One region of the Desulfonatronum lacustre DSM 10312 genome, then DNA from elsewhere that is predicted to be linked to it. Evidence: predicted binding sites of a transcription regulator. Region 1 holds the regulator's gene; the other holds the start of a gene.

Region 1 (4,331 bases):
GGGGGAGGTGGATCAGGCCACCAGCGATATCCGGCTTTGGTCCGGAGTGCATATGGAATATGGTCCGACGTATCTCAATTCCGACGAGGCTGTTTTCGTTCAGGTGGATGAAACCATTTTTCTGCACGGTGACATCCTCCTGGACCGCCAAGGACTGCAATTGCGCTCGAAGCGGGGCGACGTTGACCTGCACACCTGGGTGGTCAACGCCGAGGGCGGAGTGGAAGTGATCATTGCCAAAGACAGTTTCGGACACGGGTTGTAAATGGAAACTCGGTTTTCATTGACCTGGCTTTTGCGGGTCACGTTTCCGGTCGTTTTTGTGGCGCTGTTCCTGTTTCCGGGTTGGAGTTCTTCGGCGGAAGAGCAGGCCATCCCGACGCGGATCACGTCCGAGCGGCTGCGCTACTCCCATCGCGATCACCAGATCGAGTTCATGGGGGACGTGCGGGTGGACAGGCCGAATTTTCAGCTCCGTTCGGAGCGGCTGGTAGTGCTTTTGCGAACCCTTCCCCGGGAGGCTCGACCCGAGGGCATGGCTCCGGAACAGGACATGGAAGCTCAAGTGGACATTGAACAAATGATCGCTTTTGGCCAGGTCTTTCTGAAGCACGAGGACCGTGTCGGCCACGGCGACATGGCCACCTATTGGGTGGACCAGAGCGTCCTGCGTCTGGAAGGCAACGCCCGGGTGGAAGAAGGCGGGACCCGGTTGGAAGGCAACGTGATCACGCTCAATGTTGAAGAAAGAGAGGTGGATGTGCAGGGACGCACCGATCGTCGAGTGGAAGGAATGTTTCTTTTGCCTCGGGAACAGGGGGCGCGGTGAAGGCCCTTCTCTCCGGCAAGAGTCTGCGCAAAAGCTTCGGCCAGAAAGAGGTGGTCCGGGATATTTCCATCCGGGTCGAGCAGGGGGAGATCGTCGGCCTTTTAGGTCCCAACGGAGCCGGGAAAACCACCACGTTCTACATGCTGGTCGGGGTGATCAAGCCCACCAGCGGGGTGGTGGACCTGGACGGAAAGCGGATCACCACTTGGCCGCTGCATGAGCGGGCCCGGCTGGGGCTGAGCTACCTGCCCCAGGAGAGTTCGGTCTTCAAAAAGCTGACCGTGATGCAGAATTTGCGGATCATCCTGGAGTACACGGACTTCACCCCGGCCATGCAGCGCAGAAAGGCCGAGGCCCTGCTGGAGGAACTGGGCATCTCCAAACTGGCCGACCAGAAGGCCATGTTTCTCTCCGGCGGGGAGCGCCGCCGTCTGGAAATCGCCCGGGCCCTGATCCGGAATCCGAAATTTATGTTGCTGGACGAACCCTTCGCGGGTATCGACCCCCTGGCCGTGGACGACATCCAGGAGATCGTGATGTCCCTCAAGGAGCGGGGGATCGGTGTGTTGATTTCGGATCACAACGTCCGCGAAACGCTGAAGATTTGCGACAGAGCATCCATCGTCTTCGAAGGACGGGCCATTTTTGAAGGGTCTCCGGAAGCCATCGTGGCCGATTCCATCGCTCGGAAAGTTTACCTCGGTGAGGACTTTTGCTTATGATTGATCAACAATCGGGATTGGCGTTCCAACCGGTCAGCCCGGTCATGGAGGCGAAAACGCGACATGGCTCTTGAACTGCGCCAGCAACTGAAGTTGACGCAGCAGTTGGTGATGACCCCCCAACTGCAACAAGCCATCAAGCTGCTTCAGCTTTCCAGGCTGGAGCTGGTGGAAAGCATCCAGCAGGAATTGCTGGAGAATCCCGTATTGGAGATCGCGCCGGAAGGCATCGATGAGACGGTGGAGACCCCGATAAAAGACCCTGCCGAGGATCGGTTCCAGTCCGTCAACGTCGAGGAGCCCCGGCAGCTTCACGATTCGGAGTGGCAGGACTACCTGGGAGAATTTTCCAGCATCAGTCGACAGATCCAGGGCCGGGACTGGGAAGTCCCGGAAGAGGGCATGAGTTTCGAGGCCCGGCTGGCCGGCAAGTCCACGCTGATCGGCCATCTTTCCTGGCAGTTGCGGCTTTCGGCCTTGTCGGAGCGGGAATTGGCCGTCAGCGAGGTGATCCTTGGCAACCTGGATGCCGTGGGGTATCTTTGCGAATCCATTGAGGACATCGCCGCCATGGCCGGCTGCGAGACGGAGGAGGCGGAGCGGATCCTGCGGATCATGCAACGCCTGGACCCCGTGGGGGTCTGCGCTAGGAACCTGCGGGAGTGCCTGCTGGTCCAGATGGACGAACTGGGGCTGGACGACCCGATTCTGGTCTCCCTGGTCAAGGATCATCTGGAGGAGCTGGAAAAACGTCGCTACAAGCCGTTGGCCAAGAAGTTCAAGCTCTCCATGGAGGAAATCAAACACTACCTGGACTGCATCCAGCGCCTGGACCCCATGCCCGGCAAGAGCTTCGGCTCCGATGATCCTCAGTTCACCAGCCCGGACGTTTACATCCTCCAGCACGGCGGCGATTTCATCGTGGTTCTGAACGAGGACGAGATACCGGGTTTGATGGTCAATGAGGCCTACGCCAAGGAGCTGTCCGTTCACGACAAGGGGACCAGGGACTACATTCAGGAAAAGGTCCGATCCGCTCACTGGTTGATGAAAAGCCTGTACCAGCGCCAGCGGACCCTGCACAAGGTCGCCGAAAGCATCGTCCGGTTCCAGATTGATTTTTTTCGCCATGGGGTGACGCATCTGAAGCCGATGATCCTCAAGGATGTGGCCCTGGACATCAACATGCACGAGTCCACGGTCAGCCGGATCACGACCAGCAAATACATGAGCACGCCCCATGGAACGTATGAACTGAAATTTTTCTTCAACAGCGCCCTGGGTATGGACGACGGGTCGGAGGCCGGCTCGGAAAGCGTCAAGGCGGAGATCAAGAAGCTGATTTCCGAAGAGGACCCCAAGCGTCCGCTCAGCGACGAACTGATCTCGCAACTTTTGAAAAAGTCCCTGGGCGTGAACATCGCCCGCCGTACCGTGGCCAAGTACCGCATGGCGTTGAACATCGAGTCGTCTTCCAAGCGCAAGGCCATTTTTTAGCCATCCCGGATGCTCCCAACGGAGCGAACAACCTCAAACCAACCCAGAACCCGTTTTACTTCGGAGGTGTCGCATGGAAATAACTTTTACTTTCAAGAATTTCGAGCCGTCCAATCACCTCAAGGGCTACGCCGGCGAGCGTTTCAATAAAATCAACCGTTACCTGCGTCCTGAAGATCAGGGCGAACTGGCCGTCAACCTTTCCGTGGAAAAGTATCGGCATATGGCCGAGGTGATCCTCACGGGCAAGGACATGCATTTCTCCGCCACCACCGAAAGCGAGGACATGTACTCCACCATCGACCTGGTCCTGGACAAGCTCGAGGCTCAGGTGCGCAAGACCAAAGAGAAGAACAAGGACCATCGTCGCGGTCAGAAGAGCCAGTCCGCGCGGGTGGACGTGATCACCTTTACCCAGGACGAGACCGGCAAGCGGGCCCAGACCATCACGGAAACCGACAATTTCGAGCCCAAGCCCATGTCCGTGGACGAGGCGGCCATGCAATTGGAAGCCCTGGGCAACGATTTCCTGGTTTTCTTCAACGCGGACATCGAGCGCGTCAACGTCATCTACCGCCGGAAAAGCGGCGATTTCGGTCTGATCGACCCGGGTATCTAGTCGATGGTCCTCAAGGATTTCTTGAGCAAGGACTTGCTGCTCCCCGATTTGCAAGCCAGGAACAAGACGGAAGTGCTGGCGGAATTGGTCGCCGTGCTGGCCCAAAACGTGCCGAGTCTGGATGCCGAGGCGGCCTTTCGGGTGCTCAAGGACCGGGAAAGTCTCGGGAGCACGGGCATCGGCGAAGGAGTGGCCATTCCCCACGGCAAGCTGGAGGGGCTGGACAGGATCGTGCTGGTGGTCGGACGCAGTTCCGAAGGCGTGGATTTCGACGCCCTGGACCGCAAACCGTGCCATATTTTTTTCATGGTCCTGGCCCCGGAACAGGTCGCCGGAATGCACCTGCGCATCCTGGCGTCCATCACCCGGCTGCTCAAGGACGAGACCTTTCGGCATGCCTTTCTCACGGCCCAGGACAAGGAGCTTTTCTGGGACGCCCTCAGTTCGGCGTGATGGTATTTTATTCGTCCACACCGTAGGGGCACGGCGCACCGTGCCCCTACCCCAAAAGGCAAACCGCGATGAGCGCAGACCAACCGCGAAAACCGTGCGAACTCTCCCTGGTCATGATCACCGGACAGTCCGGGGCCGGAAAAAGTACGGTCCTGAACGTCTTCGAGGATCTGGGGTACTACTGCGTGGACGGTCTGCCGGCCGGGCTGGC
Region 2 (4,331 bases), 790 kb from region 1:
TCACCTCGTCGATGAGCTTGGGATCCAGTTTGAGATTGGCCATCAGCAACCGCGTGTTGCAGTAGAAATAGAGCTTGTGCAGATTCTCTCCCAGTTCGCCGCCTTTTTGGGTGTTCAAACTGGCTTCGAGTTCGCCGATGATGTCCAACGCTTTGGAAATCAGCAGCCCCTTTTGCTCCATATCCCGTTCTTTCATTTTCTGCTTGGCCTGGTTCAAGAAATTAATCGCCCCTCCATAAAGCAACACGACGACGTCTCCGGGGTTGGTCGTGGTGACTTGAGTTTGGAGGTAGGCTTTCGCGGCATTATACATATTCTTCTCCCGATCTTGAAGGTCGGACTTGCGACTGAACACCAAGGCGACACTCGGTGTCGCCGGCTTACTTCGTATCCGAACTCAACTGCCCGAGCTGCGACCTTATGGAGACACCGAGCTGATCGTAATAGCCGAGCAAGGTTTCCAAGCGAGCGAAGCGCGCGCGTAAGTCCCGCTCCATGCGGGTGATGCGACGCTGTTCGAATTCGATTTTACGGTCGATGCCGTCGGTAATATCGTCGTAGTTCTCTTCAAGTATTTTGAGTGGTCCGGTGCTGATGTCCGTCAAGTCCTTGAGCGCGTCGGCCAGCTCAGGAATTTTTCCGTATTTTAAAAACACTTTACCGGTATACGTTCCATCCATGGACAGGTCGTCCACCTTGATCACCATACCGGCCTCCGGCTTGCCGCTCATGCCGGTGATTTCCCCGTTCCCGCTGTAGCTGGCCGGATTGCCGTTGATGGTCGCGTTGCTGATCGTACCCCCGCTGACCGTGTATTTTACATTGTACTCGCCGCCTTTGGTCACGCCGTCAATGCTGGTATAATATCGGAAATCCTGAGAATCACTGGAACCGATATAGTCGGCGGCAAAAACCCTGGCAAAGGCATCCGGACGGTTGCGCAACGAGTGTTCCAGCACTTCCTCGTCCAGCTTGAGCATGCCGAACATGGGAGAGCCTTGATCGGCATCCGTGGTGATCCCGATCATGCCCAGGGAGCTGAACACGTCGTTGTTCACGTCGAAGCCGATGCTTTTCACGGAGGTGATGGACTTCAGCCGTGAATCGATCATCTGGATGGCATAGTTGCCGGTAAGGATCGACCCGTTGCCGCTCTGATCCACTTTGGTCAGCTTGGTAATCTGTGCTCGAACCTCATTTACCTGATCGACGAACTCCCGGACATTCTCCAGGACCTTTTCATTGTTCACGGCAATATTCAGCGTGGTTGTTCCGGCTTGACGCAGGTTAAGAGTCACGCCGTCCAGCAAGTCGGATATCGTATTCGTGGAGCGTTCTATCCAGTTCTCTTCACCAGGAGGGAAACCGTCGATTTTCAGCTTGGAGTTCTGTGCTGCCTGGGTTTCGCTGAAGCTCGCGTTTTCAAAACCAGGAACAGTGGTCGTGTCGTTTATGGTGATCGTCTTGTTCGCTCCCAGGTCCATGCCCCGAAGCTGCAAGTGGTGTACGCCGTCCGCGCTTTTGATGATGCTGGCCCGGACCCCAGGGTTCTCAGGATCTGTATTGATCAGGTTTCGCAAGCCCTCAAGGCTGCCGCCGGACGGCAGGTTCAACATCCGTGTTTTGCCGTTGTAGGAATAGCTGAACACCCTGGCCGAGCCATCGGTGATGTCCTCCGTCGTACTGGCCTTCGTCGTCGTGCTGGTCAGGATATGGTTCTGAGCCAGTTGGTGGACTTCGAGCACATGACTGCCCACCTGGGCCTTGTCCGTGGCCGTGGCCGTGAGCACGTTGTCGTTGACGCTGTCCGCATCCTTGACCATAAACTTGGCCATGGTGTTTATACGTTGCAAATTGGTCCGCAGGGTGAGCATCTTGGAATTCAGCTCCCGAAATCCCTCCTGCTTCTGCTCCCACTCCTTTTTCCAGAGCTCCAGGCGGGCGGTTTGCCTTTTCTCCAAGTTGATCAACTGTTCGATCATGGTCTTGAAGTCCGTTCCGGACCCCAGACCCGTAAAGTTGATCGATCCTGATATGAGGGCTTCCGTATCCATGATGTGACCTTGCTGGGAAAAAGTTGCTGGTTCGATTTACCTCATATTTTTTAAAGCAAAGTCGATGCCATCGTACAACTGAACCGCCATCAGCAAAAAAGGCCGGACCCTAGAACAGGGCCCGGCCTTGAGTGATCAAGCCCCGATTTATGGTTAGCCGCCGATGAGCTGCATGGCCATCCTGGGCAGGGAGTTGGCCTGGGCGAGCATGGCTACGCCGGCCTGGGTGAGAATCTGGCTACGTACGAATGCCGTCATTTCTTGGGCAATATCCGCGTCCGAAATCCGCGATTCCGCGGCCTGAATGTTTTCGGCCTGAATCTGGAGGTTGGTGATGGTGTTCGACAGCCGGTTCTGCAAGGCACCGAGACTGGCTCGGATGTTATCCTTAGAAAGAATGGCGTTTTCCAGGGCGTTCAGGGCACGCTGGGCACCCTGTTGTGTAGAAATTGAGAAACCATCATCACCATCTCCCCCAGCCTTATCTGACATCCCGGCAGCATAAAAATTTGATGTTTGATTCGAATTATTCCCAACACCGAGAGCGGAAGCCGTGGCAATACCAATAGCAATGTAGTAGTAATCCTCTGAACTGTCGTTCGATGGTCCGAAGTGAACCTTCAAAGGACCTGTCGATTGCATGCCCGAGCCAGTATGACCTTGGCCCCAGAGATGGGGGTTGGCTGTAGCTACGTTGTCGCCGCTTCCTGACAAGTTCCCATTCAAGAGGTAGATACCATTAAATTTCGTGGCATTGGCAATTCGGGTAATTTCCGAGGCCATGGCTTGATACTCGGAGTCGATGATCAACCGCTGGTCCGAATTGTAGGTGCCGGTAGCCGCCTGGGTGGCCAGTTCCTTCATCCGGATCAGCTTTTCGTCGATAACGGCCAGAGCGCCGTCAGCGGTCTGAATCATGGAGATGGCGTCGTTGGCATTCCGGACGCCCTGGTTCAGCGAGGCGATTTCCGCCCGCATCAACTCACGAATGGCCAAGCCGGCGGCATCGTCGGCACCGCTGTTGATGCGCAGACCGGACGAAAGGCGCTGGGTCGACGTGCCCAGTGCACCATAGTTGCCCGAAAGATTTCGGGCCGCGTTCGTGGCCATTAAGTTGTTGTTAATACTTAGCATGATACTTCCTCCTTGGGATATGTTGGCTTCCTTGCCTGGGCGTCAAACCGTCCTTCATGGACATGATCCGCACCCGCCACGGGTGGGGCCGCCCAGCATTTGACTACTGTATCGACGGATGGAGAAAAAACTTTAGAGCGAAATCAGAATTCACAAGGAATGCTGGTTTTCTCTCACCCGTCATGGAGTGATGGCGTGATGGCAGGAGAAAAGCTTTCCGTATCTGGCTGTACGAAAGGCAAGGCAGGAAGTGATTTGCAAAAAAGAAGCCATTTAGAAAAGACGGCCTTGAAAATTCACAATCCGGTCAGCCAACCTTCCTTTTCTTCCGATACTTGGCCAGCCAGGCGTTCAGCCGCGGCTCCTGGCCTTGGAGTTTGGGTTCGTAGAAGCGGAGGTTGACTTCGGTGGGGAGGTAGTCTTGTTCCACCCAGGCGTCGGGGTAGGCGTGGGGGTATCTGTAGCCGCGGCCGTAGCCCCATTCCTTTTGCAGGGCCGAGGAGGCGTTGCGCAGGTGCAAGGGGACGGGGCGGGGGCCGTGGGCGCGGATTTCTTTTTGGGCGGCCAGGTAAGCGGCGTAGGTGGCGTTGCTTTTGGGGGCCAGGGACAGATAGACCGTGGTTTCGGCCAGGGGAATGAAGCCTTCGGGCATGCCCACGAATTCCACGGCTTGCTGGCAGGCCACGGCCATGCTCAAGGCGTGAGGGTCGGCCAGGCCGACGTCTTCGGAGGCCGAGAGAATCAGGCGACGGCAGATGAAGCGGGGGTCCTCGCCGCTCTCCAGGAGGCAGGCCAGGTAGTAGAGGGCCGCGTCCGGGTCGCTGCCACGGATGGATTTGATCAGCGCGGAGGCCAGCTCGTAGTGGGAGTCGCCCTCGCGGTCCCCGCGCAGGACCACTTCGGGCAATGCCTGGCGCAGCTTGTCCTCGGCCCATTTTTCCGGCGACAGTTCCGCGGTGAGTTCCAGGAGGTTGAACAGGGTCCGGGCGTCGCCGTTGGACAAACCGGCAAGAATTTCCAGGCTGGTTTCGGGTATGGCGGCCCCGAGGCTTTGGGCCCCGCGCTTGGCCAGGATGGTCAGTTCCTGGCGGTTCAGCGGGCGCAGACGCAGAACGTGCATTCGCGAAAGCAGTTGTTTGGTTA

Evidence for each region. The regulator sigma-54, encoded in region 1, starts transcription at its own class of promoters, with help from an activator protein. The targets are predictions, from matches to a motif close to CTGGCACGGNNNNTGCTT.
Region 2: fliD (flagellar filament capping protein FliD) is a predicted target of sigma-54. The motif match lies at 2,108-2,125, and genes of this name have one in related genera.

Annotation. Positions count from the first base shown of each region.
Region 1 is NZ_KI912608.1:1,740,128-1,744,458, reverse strand. Features, by position in the region: gene DESLA_RS0108220 (LptA/OstA family protein) at 1-265, shown strand, start outside; gene DESLA_RS0108215 (LptA/OstA family protein) at 266-829, shown strand; gene lptB (LPS export ABC transporter ATP-binding protein) at 826-1,551, shown strand; gene rpoN (RNA polymerase factor sigma-54) at 1,615-3,048, shown strand; gene hpf (ribosome hibernation-promoting factor, HPF/YfiA family) at 3,122-3,667, shown strand; gene DESLA_RS0108195 (PTS sugar transporter subunit IIA) at 3,671-4,120, shown strand; gene rapZ (RNase adapter RapZ) at 4,189-4,331, shown strand, end outside.
Region 2 is NZ_KI912608.1:952,718-957,048, reverse strand. Features, by position in the region: gene fliS (flagellar export chaperone FliS) at 1-313, opposite strand, end outside; gene fliD (flagellar filament capping protein FliD) at 381-2,054, opposite strand; gene DESLA_RS0104520 (flagellin N-terminal helical domain-containing protein) at 2,208-3,191, opposite strand; gene DESLA_RS0104515 (replication-associated recombination protein A) at 3,496-4,331, opposite strand, start outside.